DNA from 3 places in the Sporosarcina sp. P17b genome. Region 2 is predicted to be linked to each of the others. Evidence: riboswitches for the same ligand, from Rfam matches in the RefSeq annotation. Region 2 holds a riboswitch; each other region holds the start of a gene.
What was found. A riboswitch is a leader RNA that binds a small molecule or an ion and turns the genes downstream of it on or off. The one in region 2 is predicted to bind cobalamin.
Positions count from the first base shown of each region.

Region 1: it holds a riboswitch for cobalamin, as region 2 does, so the genes downstream of both, metE (5-methyltetrahydropteroyltriglutamate--homocysteine S-methyltransferase) here and CSV76_RS06420 (ABC transporter substrate-binding protein) in region 2, are expected to answer to the same signal.
Region 3: it holds a riboswitch for cobalamin, as region 2 does, so the genes downstream of both, CSV76_RS10175 (hypothetical protein) here and CSV76_RS06420 (ABC transporter substrate-binding protein) in region 2, are expected to answer to the same signal.

Region 1 covers NZ_PDYP01000002.1:321,897-326,855, forward strand. The annotation lists gene CSV76_RS03535 (malate synthase G) at 1-2,184, opposite strand, end outside; cobalamin riboswitch at 2,589-2,719, shown strand; gene metE (5-methyltetrahydropteroyltriglutamate--homocysteine S-methyltransferase) at 2,865-4,959, shown strand, end outside.
Region 2 covers NZ_PDYP01000004.1:130,907-135,865, reverse strand. The annotation lists gene CSV76_RS06430 (adenosylcobinamide amidohydrolase) at 1-1,137, opposite strand, end outside; gene CSV76_RS06425 (FecCD family ABC transporter permease) at 1,140-2,132, opposite strand; gene CSV76_RS06420 (ABC transporter substrate-binding protein) at 2,125-3,111, opposite strand; cobalamin riboswitch at 3,254-3,381, opposite strand; gene argS (arginine--tRNA ligase) at 3,609-4,959, opposite strand, start outside.
Region 3 covers NZ_PDYP01000007.1:84,193-89,151, forward strand. The annotation lists gene CSV76_RS10165 (ABC transporter ATP-binding protein) at 1-450, shown strand, start outside; gene CSV76_RS10170 (ABC transporter permease) at 440-2,383, shown strand; gene CSV76_RS10175 (hypothetical protein) at 2,429-2,650, opposite strand; cobalamin riboswitch at 2,902-3,092, opposite strand; gene CSV76_RS10180 (MATE family efflux transporter) at 3,190-4,536, opposite strand; gene CSV76_RS10185 (GNAT family N-acetyltransferase) at 4,533-4,959, opposite strand, start outside.

The DNA.
Region 1 (4,959 bases), on a different contig from region 2:
TTGTACTGTCGCTTTTTGTTTTGCTTTTGCTTTAGCTTCAATACGTCGAGCATGCAAGATTGGCTCCGTATATCCACTCGGCTGTTCTGCCCCTTTAAAGATCAGGTCAGATGCCGCCTGGAACGCGATGGAATCATCGTAGTTCGGTGCCATCGGTTGATACAATTCATCATCCGAGTTTTGCTGATCTACTACTTTTGCCATCCGCTCCAAAGTTTCCTTTACTTGTTCTTTCGTACAAACGCCATGACGTAACCAGTTTGCAATGTGCTGACTCGAAATACGTAATGTTGCACGGTCTTCCATTAATCCGACATCATTGATATCAGGAACTGTTGAACACCCTACTCCTTGGTCGATCCAGCGAACTACATAACCTAGGATTCCTTGTGCGTTGTTATCTAGTTCCGATTGTACTTCTTCAATAGACCAGTCCGCATTAGGTGCCAATGGAATATCAAGGATACCATCGCGGTAATCGATTGAACTGTCGATTCCAGCTTGCACTTCTTTAACATTTACTTCATGGTAATGCAATGCATGCAAAATGGCTGCTGTTGGTGACGGAACCCATGCAGTGCTCGCTCCCGCTTTTGGATGAGCAATTTTCTGTTCAAGCATTGCGGCCATTAAGTCCGGCATAGCCCACATTCCTTTACCAATTTGCGCGTGTCCAGGTAGACCCGCTCCAATTCCGACTGCAACGTTTGCAGATTCATAAGAAGATAGCCATTTAGATGTCTTCATATCCGCTTTACGAATGACTGGACCTGCTTCCATAGATGTATGAATTTCGTCACCTGTACGGTCAAGGAATCCAGTATTGATAAATGCAATACGCTCTTTCACTTCATTAATTGCAGATTTCAGATTCAATGACATTCTGCGCTCTTCATCCATAACCCCAATTTTAATCGTATTGCGCTCAACACCTAGTAGATCTTCAATACGATCAAATAGTTTGTTTGCAAATGCCGCCTCAGCCGGACTATGCATTTTCGGTTTTACGATGTAAATAGAATTGTGAAGCGAGTTTTTAAACTCTGCGTTTTCTTTAAAGTTATGCGTAGCAATCAAAGACGTAAGAACACCGTCCAAGATGCCTTCAGGTACTTCATTGCCATTTTCGTCGAGGATCGCATTGTTAGTCATTAAGTGACCTACGTTACGTACGAACATCAATGAACGACCACGCAGTGTCAACTGCTTGCCATCACCACCAGTATACGTACGATCGGCATTTAGTTTTCTTGTAACTGTTTTACTACCACGCTTGAATGTAGATTCCAAGTCACCCTTCATTAGACCAAGCCAGTTACGGTATACGCCAACTTTATCTTCGGCATCCACTGCAGCAATCGAGTCTTCACAATCCATCAATGTAGAAAGTGCCGCTTCAAGTACTAGATCTTTCACACCCGCTTTATCACTTTTCCCGATTGGATTATTCTTGTCGATTACGATTTCGATATGCAATCCATTATTCACTAACAATACAGCAGTCGGCGCGTCTTCTTTGCCATTATATCCAACAAACTTGGACTCATCTTGCAATAGAACCGTGTTACCGCTTTCAAGCGTCACTTGAAGTTTACCTTCTACAATTTTATAAGCCGTTACCTCTGCATGAGAACCCTCAGCTAAAGGTGCTGCTTGGTCTAATAATTTTTTCGCAAAATCAATAACCTTTTGTCCACGAATCGGATTGTATTGAACGCCAGCTTCAGCACCCGCATCATCACTAATTACATCCGATCCGTAAAGTGCATCGTATAGACTTCCCCACCTAGCATTCGCTGCATTTAATGCATACCGGGCGTTATCAATTGGAACTACCAATTGTGAGCCTGCTTGGTTTGCGACTTCATTGTCAACGTTAGCTGTTGTCACTTTAAAGTCTTCAGGAACTGGCTCTAAATAGCCAATCTCTTGTAAAAACTCTTTATATTTAGCGAAATCAATTTCGCCTTTATTATTTTGGTGCCATTCGCTAATAGTCTTTTGCAATTCATCACGTTTTTCTAATAGCGCTTTGTTTTCAGGAGCAAGTTCATGAATGAGCGAATCAAAGTTTGCCCAAAATTGATCTTTTTGGATTTCTAAGCCCGGTAGAACATCTTCGTTTACGAAGTTATACAGTTCTGTTGCGACTTGCAGTTTACCTACTTTTTCATAATTTATCATGGAAAAAAGCCACCCCTTAATATTTTTTGCGCTACTCTGTTGTATAACATGTAGCGATGAACACTATTTATCATCGATTATTCAGCAATACCCCATAGCCTGCTAATTACAAAACAGCACATAAAAGATGATTATTTTCTTCATTTGAAGACGTGTTAGTACATATCATACCTAAAGTCTAGTTAACTTTCAACTGAATTGTGAAAATTTTCACATCTCGATTAAGTAGATGTGATTGTAATCATCTACAACAGTTATATAACAGTTTATGTAGAGAAGTCTTCACTCCTCTCGCACCTATCTTTCTACTTTAATAATTGTTCTATAGGTAGTAATCATTAAATATAGATAGCAAGTTGACACCTGTTTTTCCATATGATAGCTTTAGAGACAATCATCTGAATTGAATAGTTTGAAAAATAGGTGAAATGAAAAATTTTTCATTTCCTAATAGGGAATCCTTTCTTGGAGCGGTCCCGCCACTGTGAAGACGCCCAGCGTCCAGCCAGATACCTGCCTATTTTTCACAACGCTTAATCCTACGGTGAATAGGGAAGTGTTAGACACACGCAGTCTATAAATACGTGCTTTTTTATGCATGTGTTTTATACATACGCGACCTTCTAACATTTCCCCGAGAAATGTTTTTTTATTACAAAAATTTCAAGGGGGAATAATCAATGGTTAAAAGTAGTATCGCAGGCTATCCTGTTATAGGTGAAAATCGTGAATGGAAACGTGCACTCGAGGCATTTTGGTCGAACAAGATCTCACAAGACGAGCTTCTTCAAACAACGAAAGAAATTCGATTGGCCAACTTAAAAAAGCAGCAAGAGGCAGGCGTGGACTTAATTGCCGTGGGTGATTTCACATTGTATGATCGCGTACTAGATACATCTGCAATGTTCGGCATCATACCTTCACGCTATAACTGGAAAGGCGGACAAGTTTCCACTTCCACATACTTCTCAATGGCTCGCGGCAATGACGAGGCAGTTGCCTCTGAAATGACCAAGTGGTTCAATACGAACTATCACTATATCGTACCCGAATACGAGGGTCAGCGTTTTGAGTTGACGGAGAACAAGCCACTTGCTGCCTATCGTGAAGCAAAGAACGAACTAGGCATTGAAGGGAAACCCGTTCTTTTAGGGCCTTATACATTATTAAAATTATCTAAAGGATACGCAGAAAAAGACGTACCATCCATCATCTTGCAATTGATTCCACTTTATCAAAAAGTTTTACAGGAACTACAGGATGAAGGTGTGCAGTGGGTCCAAATCGATGAGCCTATTCTATCTACCTCCATTTGCTCAGATGAAATGAAAGCTGTCACTGAAATATATTCACAGTTGACGAAAAATCTCGATGGACTGAATATTCTTTTGCAGACTTACTTTGATTCAGTAGAACATTATGTAGAGACTATCGCATTGCCAGTTGCAGGAATTGGACTTGATTTCGTCCACGGAGGCGAGAAAAACTTAAAGAACTTGGCGCAATACGGTTTCCCTAAAAACAAAGTGCTTGCAGCCGGAATTGTAGACGGACGCAACGTATGGCGATCAGATTTGGAGGAAAAACTAGTATTATCTGAAACAATCCAGAAGCACGTTTCAGCTGACAACTTGTGGATTCAACCATCTTGCAGTCTGCTTCACTCACCTGTTACGACTCGTTCTGAACAGAAGCTTGATGCAACGATCTTGAATGCTTTAGCATTTGCTGATGAGAAAATTGAAGAAATCAAAACGATTCAAACGTCTTTACTACATGGAAGGGAAAAAGTCGCTACGGAATTCAAAAAAAGCGAAGAAGCATTGAACGCATTTAATGCGCTCCCTGCTCGTAACAATAAAGAAGTGCGTGAAGCAACGTCCGGAAGTTTACTTTCCGAAAGTAAACGAAGTTCACTATTTGCGGAACGTAAAGTGAAGCAGCAGGAAAAATTCCAATTGCCACTACTTCCTACTACTACAATAGGTAGTTTCCCACAAACTCCGGAAGTACGCGCTACACGTAATAAATGGAGAAAAGATGAAATTACAGATCAGCAGTACAAAGACTTCGTACATGCCGAAATTAAAGAATGGATTGATATTCAAGAAGACTTAGGGCTAGATGTATTAGTTCATGGTGAGTTCGAACGGACGGACATGGTTGAATACTTCGGAGAAAAGCTAGACGGCTTTGTCTTCACTGAAAAAGCTTGGGTTCAGTCCTACGGTTCACGTTGTGTGAAGCCACCAATCATCTTCGGAGACGTTGCATTCATTAAACCGATGACAGTCGAAGAATCCGTTTATGCAAAATCACTCACAGATCACGAAGTAAAAGGAATGCTTACAGGTCCTGTAACCATTTTAAATTGGTCATTCGTTCGTGATGATTTGTCAAGAGAAGAAGTGACAAACCAAATTGCACTTGCTTTACGCAAGGAAGTCGAAGCGCTTGAAGCGGCAGGTATTCATATGATTCAAGTAGATGAGCCAGCACTTCGTGAAGGTCTTCCATTGAAAAAAGCTGAATGGAAACACTATTTAGATTGGGCAGTCAATGCATTCCGCGTGTCTACTGCATCCGTAAAAGATACGACGCAAATCCACACGCATATGTGCTATTGTGATTTCAACGATTTTATTGAGGCAATCAGCGCACTTGATGCAGATGTCATCTCAATTGAAACTTCACGTAGTCACGGTGACTTGGTTGAAGCTTTCAATGAGTATCACTACGACAAAGGAATCGGCTTAGGCGTCTACGACATCCATA
Region 2 (4,959 bases):
AGACTTCGAGACGTCGACAGCGTTTCCAATACCCGCTGTTACTACTACAACGATTGAACCGAATTCCCCTTCGTATTCTTCGACTTCAACATGTTCAGGACTGACTGCAGTCATCATGGCGACCGTGTCTGTTAGATGATAACCTAGCGCGCGCAAGTATTCGGTGTTCTCGCGCTGTACATCATCGATCATATAATCCGCACGTACACCTCGATTGACAAACGTCCGGTACCAGCCAAGGCCTGCATTATGTACTGCAGAGGAAATCGTCTTTAGCGGCTGGCTTGATTGCAATAATACGTGATCTCGCTGAATCGAAACGTCTGCTTTCTTTACACAAAACAGCTCCACCTTTTCTTGCAAGTTCGGCAATAGCGTCATTTGAGGCTTCGGCATTTCGGGGTGTGGCTGTGTTTTAACGCGTGCATTGTACACTTCATGAATTTCCTGTTCGAGTACGACGTCTTGCGGCACACCGATCGATGCGACTTCACCGTTCTTCAACAACAACAAGCGATCACAATAGAGAGCCGCCAAGTTAATGTCGTGAAAGACCGAGATGACCGTGATCCCTTTCTGCATTGCTTGATTGCGGATTGTATCGAGCAATTGTTGCTGATGCGCGATGTCGAGATGGTTCGTTGGTTCATCCAATAATAAAATAGGCGCTTGCTGAGCGAGTGCTTGGGCAACGAATACGCGCTGTTGCTCGCCACCTGATAATAATTCAATTGGAGTATTTTCATATCGTGTGACGCCTGTATGGTGCATCGCTTCCTGTACAGCTTGCTCGTCCAGCTCCGACCAACTCGAGAAAATTCCTGACTGATATGGATAACGGCCGAGTGCCACGGTGTCTTTCACTGTATGCGAAAACGCATGGGCATGGAGTTGTGGAAGGACCGCTACTTGTTGGGCAAATTGCTTTTGTGTATACGCACCAGAAGGCTTTCCAGCTATCATTACCTTGCCGCTTTGTTTCGGCAAAATTCCCGAAATAATCTTCAATAACGTCGATTTACCACTACCATTCGGACCTAAAATCCCAAGAACTTCTCCTTTTTCCACGTGGAACGACACATTTCGCACAATCGGTTCCTTGCCGTAGCCTCCCGATAAATTTTCCACTTGCAACATGGTCACATCGCTCCTTTTCTACGCTGTTTATAAAAGATATAAGCAAACACCGGAGCGCCAATGAATGCCGTAATGACACCGACCGGTAATTCAGCCGGCGAAATAATCGTTCGTGCTACAAGATCACAAATGATGAGTAACGAGGCCCCATTGAATAAGGATAACGGTAGAACGTGTCGATGATCGGAACCCCAAAGCATCCGTGTCATATGCGGTACAACTAAGCCGACGAAGCCAATTGTTCCCGACACCGCCACGGCAGAACCCGTCAACACCGAACCACCAAGCAGAATCATTAACTTACGTTGTTTTACATTGACTCCAAGGTGATGCGCACGTTCTTCACCAAATAGTAAAGCATTCAACTCGCGACGATTCAGCCACAACATGAACGACCCGATGATGAAAAATGGCAGAACCATCGTAATATATTTCCATCCACGCATCGATACGCTACCAAGCAACCAACCTACAATTTGGCGGAGTTCTTCTTGCGTTAATGCAATCATCAGCGACAGTACCGAGCCAAGGAATGAGCCAAATATGATTCCTGTTAATATAATCGTTTCCATTTTCATTGAACGGTCGACCAGACGCGCGAAACCGATTACTAGAAACATCGTCAAAGCGGCACCGATCATACTAAATACGGGTAAGGTGAATGCGCCAAGTACCGGTAGCGAAATACCAAAAAAGAGTGTGATCACGGCGCCGACAGAGGCACCGGATGACACTCCGAGGGTGTAAGGATCAGCTAATGGATTTTTCAGTAGCCCTTGGAAAGCGGCTCCTGAAATAGCAAGTGATGCACCGACAATTCCTGCCAGTAATACACGCGGCATCCGGATCTTCCACAATATATTACTTGCAGTCGCATCTGAATGATTCCATAGCGTCTCTATTGGTATTTTCACTGTACCGATCGATACGCCGAGCCAGATTGCCACAAGCAATGTGGCAATCGACACGACATAGGCGAGAGCGGTTTTATTCACCGAATACCTCAGGATAGATTGCTTTCGCAAACAATTCTAATCCATCAGCTAAGCGTGGACCTGTACGGCTTGTGATATCTTCATCCAGTTGAATGACTTGATCTTCTTTGATCGCAGTCACCGCATCAAACCCGTCACGCGTTTTAATATTTTCTACGACGTTTGGAACGTAGCTATACATAGCCAAAATAACATCCGGATTTTCATCTACAATCGTTTCAGGGCTGATCATAATCCAACCTTCTTCTGTCACGATGTTTTCAGCGTGAATCATATCCAAGAATTGCTGTGGGAACGTCCCTTTTCCTGGTGTATAGATCTCAGGTGCATCGGAGTTTTCAACAAACACGCGCTTCTTGTCTGTAATATCCGCTGCTTTCTTTTCGATATCTGCAATTTTTGTTTTCATATCTTCGACGATTTGATTAGCTTCTGCATTTTTGTCCATCACTTCACCAATCATTTCAATCGATGCATACGTCTCGTCAAATGTACCCGCATTCGGAACGACGATCACTGGAATGCCAGCGTCACGAATTTGGTTCAAACCTTCTTCACTTGAACCCATCATCATTTCGTGTGCAAATACTGCTTCTGGCTGCAATGAAATCACTTTTTCCACATTGACCGTGAAGTCCCCTACTGTATCAAGTTCTGCTACTTCTTCAGGAAAGTCATCGTTTTCTGTTACAGCGATTACTTTATCTCCTGCATCGATACCAAATAAAATTTCTGTGTTGCTTGGAATTAATGAAATTACAGTTTCAGGTGCTTGTTCCAATGTAATTTCTTCGCCCGCTGCATCTGTCAGCGTATATGGATAACTTGTTGTATCCGTTGATTGTGTATCTGTTTTCGTTTCTTCGCCAGCTGGATTTTCATCTGCCGGTGTTTCTTCTTTTTTGCTGTCGTTGCCGCATGCTGCAAGTACAAGTACCGCAAGCATCGCCGTCAGCAAAAGTTGCCAAAACTTCTTCATGTGTGTTCCTCCTTTGATATGTGTGTTTCATTACGCGATCCGCAGACATTAAAAAAACCCTTCGATAGGTCGAAGGATGAGGTGGGATGAAATCAGGGTGTGATTTCTTCCACTGTACCTATCCTCGTAGGTTGCTGCGGAACTTCATTTTCTTAAAAAGGCAGGTGACCTGGCTTGTGCATAGCACGTACAGTGGCGGGACCGCATCGGATTTGAACCGATTTCGCTTTTCATCTCGTTAATTAGAGAACCTTTTCGAAAGATATGTAATTATGACTTATTATAGCGATAATAGTGTTGGTTGTACAGGGGGTAGGCGGAGATTGGAACGTGTTTGGGAGTGAGGCTCCAGCAGGGGGACGCTTTCCTGAGGGGCCGCGATGAGCCCTCCCGAACGCGTCCGCCTGGAACGCAGCGAAACGTTGCTCTCCCCTTCCTCCTCAAAAAGCGAAAACAAAAAAGCCAAGCAGTAAACCCGCTTGGCCACTTTCAACATATTACATTCTTTCAGGTGCTTCGACGCCTACCAATTTCAACGCATTCGCAATCGTCGTTTTCGTTGCCGTAATCAAAGCCAAGCGTGCTTCGGAAAGCTCCTTGTTCTCAGGATCCAACACTTTGTTCGCATTATAGAAACTATGGAAGCTTGCTGCTAGCTCTTGGATATACGTCGTCACACGGTGCGGTGCACGCATGCGAGCCGAGTCGCTAATGAGTTTTGGGAAATCTCCAAGCTTCTTCAACAACTCTAATTCTTTTTCATCTTGCAATAGCGTGACGTTCTCTGTCGACGCCACTACGTTTTGCTCTTTCGCCTGACGCAAGATCGAACAAATTCGCGCGTGCGCATATTGTGCGTAGTACACAGGGTTTTCGTTGGATTTGGAAACAGCCAAGTCCAAGTCGAAGTCCATTTGTGCATCACCTGAGCGCATCGCGAAGAAATAACGTACAGCGTCTAGGCCGACTTCTTCTACGAGTTCACGTAGTGTGACCGCTTTTCCTGTGCGCTTGCTCATCTTGAACTTTTCTCCGTCTTTATAGAGCTGAACCATTTGTGCCACTTCTACTTCTAGCGTATCGCGATCATAGCCAAGTGCTTGAATCGCTGCTTTCATACGCGGAATATAGCCATGGTGGTCTGCTCCCCAGATGTTGATGAGTTTATCAAATCCGCGACTCAGTTTATCTTGGTGATAAGCGATGTCCGGAGTTAAGTATGTGAATGAACCGTCTTGTTTGATCAGTACACGGTCTTTGTCGTCACCAAATGTAGTCGAGCGGAACCAAGTTGCACCGTCTTCTTCATAGACATGGCCATTTTCACGAAGTTTAGTAAGCGCAACTTCGATCTTGCCGTTGTTATATAGTGACGTTTCCGAGAACCAGTGGTCGAAATGAACGCGGAAATCTGCCAAGTCTTTTTTCAGTTTGTCCAATTCGATATTCAAGCCGTGCTCACGGAAAAATGCAAGTCGCTCTTCTTCTGACACATGGACGTACTTGTCGCCATATTGTTCAACGAGGCCTTTTGCGATTGTGATGATATCTGCACCGCGATAGCCGTCTTCTGGCATTTCTTTTTCTAATCCAAGCGCTTCGAAATACCGAACGTCAATAGATAACGCTAAGTTATTTATTTGATTACCCGCATCATTGATATAGTATTCGCGCGCTACGTCATAGCCTGCTTTATCGAGAATATTACACAATGAATCCCCTAGTGAAGCCCCGCGTGCGTGCCCTAAGTGCAAGTCGCCTGTTGGGTTTGCTGAGACAAATTCAACTTGGATCTTCTGTTGCTGTCCGCTGTCTGAACGTCCGTAATCTGCTCCTTGGTCAAGGACA
Region 3 (4,959 bases), on a different contig from region 2:
AATATTTTACTTCCGTTATCGGTACAAAAAGTAGCGAAAAAAAGAGCCAATGAAAAGTTTTATGCAGTGGCGGAAGACTTAGGCATTGCAGACATTGCAGACAAATATCCCAATGAAATCTCAGGTGGTCAAAAGCAAAGGACGTCTGCTGCGCGAGCGTTTATTCATGATCCAAGTATCATCTTTGCGGATGAACCAACGGGCGCACTCGATTCAAAAGCAGCATCTGATCTTTTGAATAAATTAAGTGAGCTCAACACGAAGCGAAATGCCTCTATTGTGATGGTCACTCATGACCCATTGGCGGCAAGTTTCAGTGAGCGTGTCGTGTTCATTAAAGACGGACAAATCTACACGCAACTCTATAAAGGAGACCAAACACGGACCGAGTTTTTCAATGACATTATAAAAACGCAAGGTGTATTGGGTGGTGTGCAACATGACGCTTAATCAACTAATCTTCCGCAATATTAAGAAAAACCTCAAGCATTATTATGTGTATATCTTTGCTTTAGTCTTTAGTGTTGGTCTGTACTTTTCATTCGTTACACTGCAATTTGATCCTGCATTGGACGATGCAACGAGTGGAATAAGAGGTGCTGCGGCTATCAAGTCAGGTTCCATTTTACTACTTGCTATTGTATCTGTTTTCCTGCTTTATGCTAATAATTTATTCATCAAACGCCGCAGTAAGGAAATTGGCTTGTTTCAATTGATCGGTATGACGAAAGGGACAGTTTTCCGCATATTGAGTGTCGAGAATTTCGTGTTGTACATTGGCTCTTTAGTTGTGGGGGTATTCGCGGGCTTTTCAATGTCTCGACTATTGATGATTATTCTTTTCAAGGTGACAGGTGTAAAAGATGTAGCAACACTACGATTCTCTTCTGAAGCGTTACTGCAAACGTTAGTAGTATTTGCGTTGATCTATATTTTGATTTTGATCATGAACGCAGTATTTATCAAACGACAAAGCATCTTGTCGCTGTTTAGTGTGACAACTGTTACACAGCAACGTGTACAAAAAATGACGATGTTTCAAGTAGTAATTGGTGTAGTAGGAATTTTGCTTATTGCATGTGGCTATTATTTGTCAACTCAGTTATTTAAGGGTGTAATCCTTAGCAATTATTTGTTCACTACAATGGTCGTCATCCTGACATCCGTTATTATAGGTACGTACTTATTTTATAAAGGTTCTGTCAGCTTCATCTTCAATCTAATCCGTAAACGAAAAGGTGGGTATCTAAACGTTAACGATGTACTGTCCCTTTCTTCCATCATGTTCCGAATGAAATCCAATTCGTTACTATTAATGATTATTACCATATTGTCCGCGCTATCCATTGCGTTGTTATCACTTAGTTATATATCATATTACTCAGTAGAGAAAACAGTGGAGAGGACTATTCCCGCAGATTTTACTATTCCAAATAGTGAGCGTGCTATGGAATTCACACAAGCGCTGGAAGAGAAGAACATTGACTATACGGAGACGGCTACGGATTTAATAACATCACCTGTTGATTTATCAAAAGTCATGACAATGCCAGGAGAGGTTACTGGAGATCAGAGTTATGCCAATACGCGAATGATCGTAATTAGCGAACAAACAGTATTGGAAGTAGATGTAGAAGAAGATGAAGTGATGTTTATTAATTCAGATCCATTGATGGAGAAGTTCATGCAGTTCCAAACTGATCAACAAGCTATTTTTCAAGGTAGAGAACATTCATATGATCTGACTTTTACAGGCACAAAAGATTTAGTTGTTCTACCAACTCGTATAACATATAATTTTCCTGTTGCCGTAGTTGATGACCTAGTATACAAGCAAATGCAAGACGATCAAGACATTTCCTTTACGTCAGAATTCACTGTGTACCATGGAGTAAATATTGTTCAGAAAGATGAACTTGAAAAAGCGAATGACATTTTCAATAAGTTGGAAATAAATATATGGGCGGGACATGAATCAAAATATGAAGGAAGAATAAACCTAAAACAAAGTGTTGGTATTACGATGTTCATCGTAGGATTCCTTGGTCTTGCATTTCTCATCACATCCGGCTGCATTCTCTATTTCAAACAAATGGACGAAAGTGAAGACGAGAAATCAAACTACACGATTCTTCGTAAATTGGGCTTTACACAATCTGATTTGTTGAAGGGGATCCAGAAAAAGCAATTATTTAACTTTGGTATTCCATTAGTTGTCGGATTGCTCCATAGCTACTTCGCAGTAAAATCGGGATGGTTTTTATTCGGTACTGAAATGCTAACACCAATGATTATTGTGATGTTAATTTACACGGCATTATACTCGATATTCGGATTACTATCCGTTATAAATTATAAACGTGTGATAAAAGATTCTCTATAAAGTGTAAACGCCTCTGACAGAGTAATGTCAGAGGCGTATTTATTATTAGTTACTACCAACCAATTCTTCTACTACTGTTTTATATGCTTTATCTAAATTATAAAGCTGCTGTTCTTTTTCTGTTTGATCTTTTGAAGTATCTTCGGAAATCTGTCTTTTCACATCATTGAGTACTAAGGGGAGTGGAGTAGAGTGAGTGCTCACTCGGTCCGACATCAGCGTATCCTTTAATAAGTTTGTAAAATCATCGATTGTTTGGTTATTCATAATTCATTCTCCTCATCGTGTTTTGTAGTGGTTCGTCGACAAAAAAACATCCGTCCAAGTAAATGCCTGGAAGGATGTTAAGTGGGAAGCCATGACGAATTAAACGGTTCAGTCGGATATTCATATATAGTGGATCGATAGAAGCTGTATCGAAGCCACCTAATGAATGTCCTGATCCCGTTTTTTCGTACGTCGGCTTGTGTATGATTGTTCATAAGCCGCACTTGACACCTCCTATCCGCGTAGGTTATTGGTGTGTACTGATCTAGGCAGGTCTCCTGGCTCGTCTTCAACGTATAATTCACCTTCCCATTTCCCTTGCGGTGAAACAGTGGTAACGAATTATACTCCAACTCACAGTTGCGGGACAGCATCGGTTTTTCACCGATTTCCCTTTTAAGCGTTTAAGAAAAATAAACGCACCGATCTCTAACACGATATTCAGTTGCTCTTTCAGTATATCACTATTATTTATGAAAGGAACAAAATAGCGCAGTATCCATTTAGGATCTGCACTATAACTTTTGTCTGTAATCACGTTACCCACTCAGCGAATGACGAGTCGCGTTTCGTTGATATAAATATACTCCAACAAATACGATAAACTCAGACGCAGGGATAGATAGCCAAATCCCATTTAGCCCAAAGAAGCGTGGTAAAATCATCAAGAAAATCAACATAATAATAATTTCGCGAGAAGCGGTGATCCAAGTCGCCATCCGAACATTACCGACTGACTGATAATACGTCATCATCACGAAGTTCGTACCTGTGAATAAATAGGCAATGAAGAATAAATTAATTCCGGTAGTGGCCAAATCTCTGACGGCTTGTGGGAAGTCTCCGAAAATCGATACAATAGGGCCTGCTGCGAACTGTCCCACGAGGAAAAATACAGCACCTGCAATGACGACAGTGAGGGTGGCCTTTTTAACGGTTTCCTTCATTCTTTCTCGGTTGCCAGAACCTCTATAATAACTAATCAGTGGTTGTATTGCACCACCCATTCCTAGGAATAGCATCAGCATGACGCTGTGCACATAATTCAAAATAGAGAACGCTGCAACACCTTCCGTACCAGCCATTCGTTCGAACGCAATATTATGTGTGATGGTAAAGAAGGATATACCCAATTCGGATAAGAAACTTGGGAATCCGATGAATAGAATCGCTAGAAATAGTTTTTTATTGAATTTCAAGCGAATCAGTTTCAAGTTATTGGTCTGCCTAAAGAAGTGTGTTACTAGTACGAGCATACCCAAAAACGAAGCAATAATTGTCGCTGATGCAGCACCAGCGACTCCGTAGTCTAAAATGAATAAGAACACGTAGTTCAAAATAATATTGACGACAGACGTCACAATCAAACCAGCCATTGAGAGGTTCGGTGCTCCATCATTTCGCACGAAAATACTAAAAGTGTTTTCTACAGTGAAGATAAAACCAAATAATAAAATAACAAATAAGTATTGCGATACATAAGGGAATGTGGTCGCATTGGCCCCAAGCGCGTATGCTAGTGGATCCCTAAAGATAAAGGCAGTCAAACCTAATACAATAGTAAATAAGAATATGGAAATAATAGCGTGCGTAAAGATCGACCGGGCTCTTTGCGTATCCTTAGCGCCCATAGCTATCGAATATTTTGTAGCAGCACCGATACCAATCCATAAAGAAATAGCAAAAAAGATAGTATAAACGGGAGCCGAAATTCCGACTCCCGCTAATGCTTCTGCACCCAATCGATTACCGACCATGATGCCGTCTGCCACAATATTGATTGCCATTAGTAACATACCGACAGTTGAAGGTATCAAGTAACGTAAAAAGATACGTCCTACTGGCTCAGTATCTAATTGATTGAATTTGGGTGAAGAAGAATTCATTGCAAAGGACTCCTTTGAAGATCAAGTTCCATGATGAGGCAAGGGAATTCACCTACATCATCAATTTTTCCATTTAACTTAAAACCGAACTTTTCGTATAAACGCTGTGCGGCTTTATTACTTGGATAAATACTTAAGTAGATCTTATTGCATTGATACTTTTCTTCCATTCTGGTTAGTAGAAGTTTAAGAAATCTGCTAGCATAGCCTTTCCCTTGATGATGCTGATCTATCATAAAGCGATCCAGCCATACATTGCCATCTGCTTCACGTCCATGCATTGCATAGCCGACTAGTTCCTCTCCATCGTATAACCCAATAGACTTCCATTCAGGTTCAAATTGAGATTGTGCTAGTGAAAATGAATTGCTTTCAATAAAGTTCTTTTGGTTTTCGTGTACAGATAAATAGGCAACATCCTGC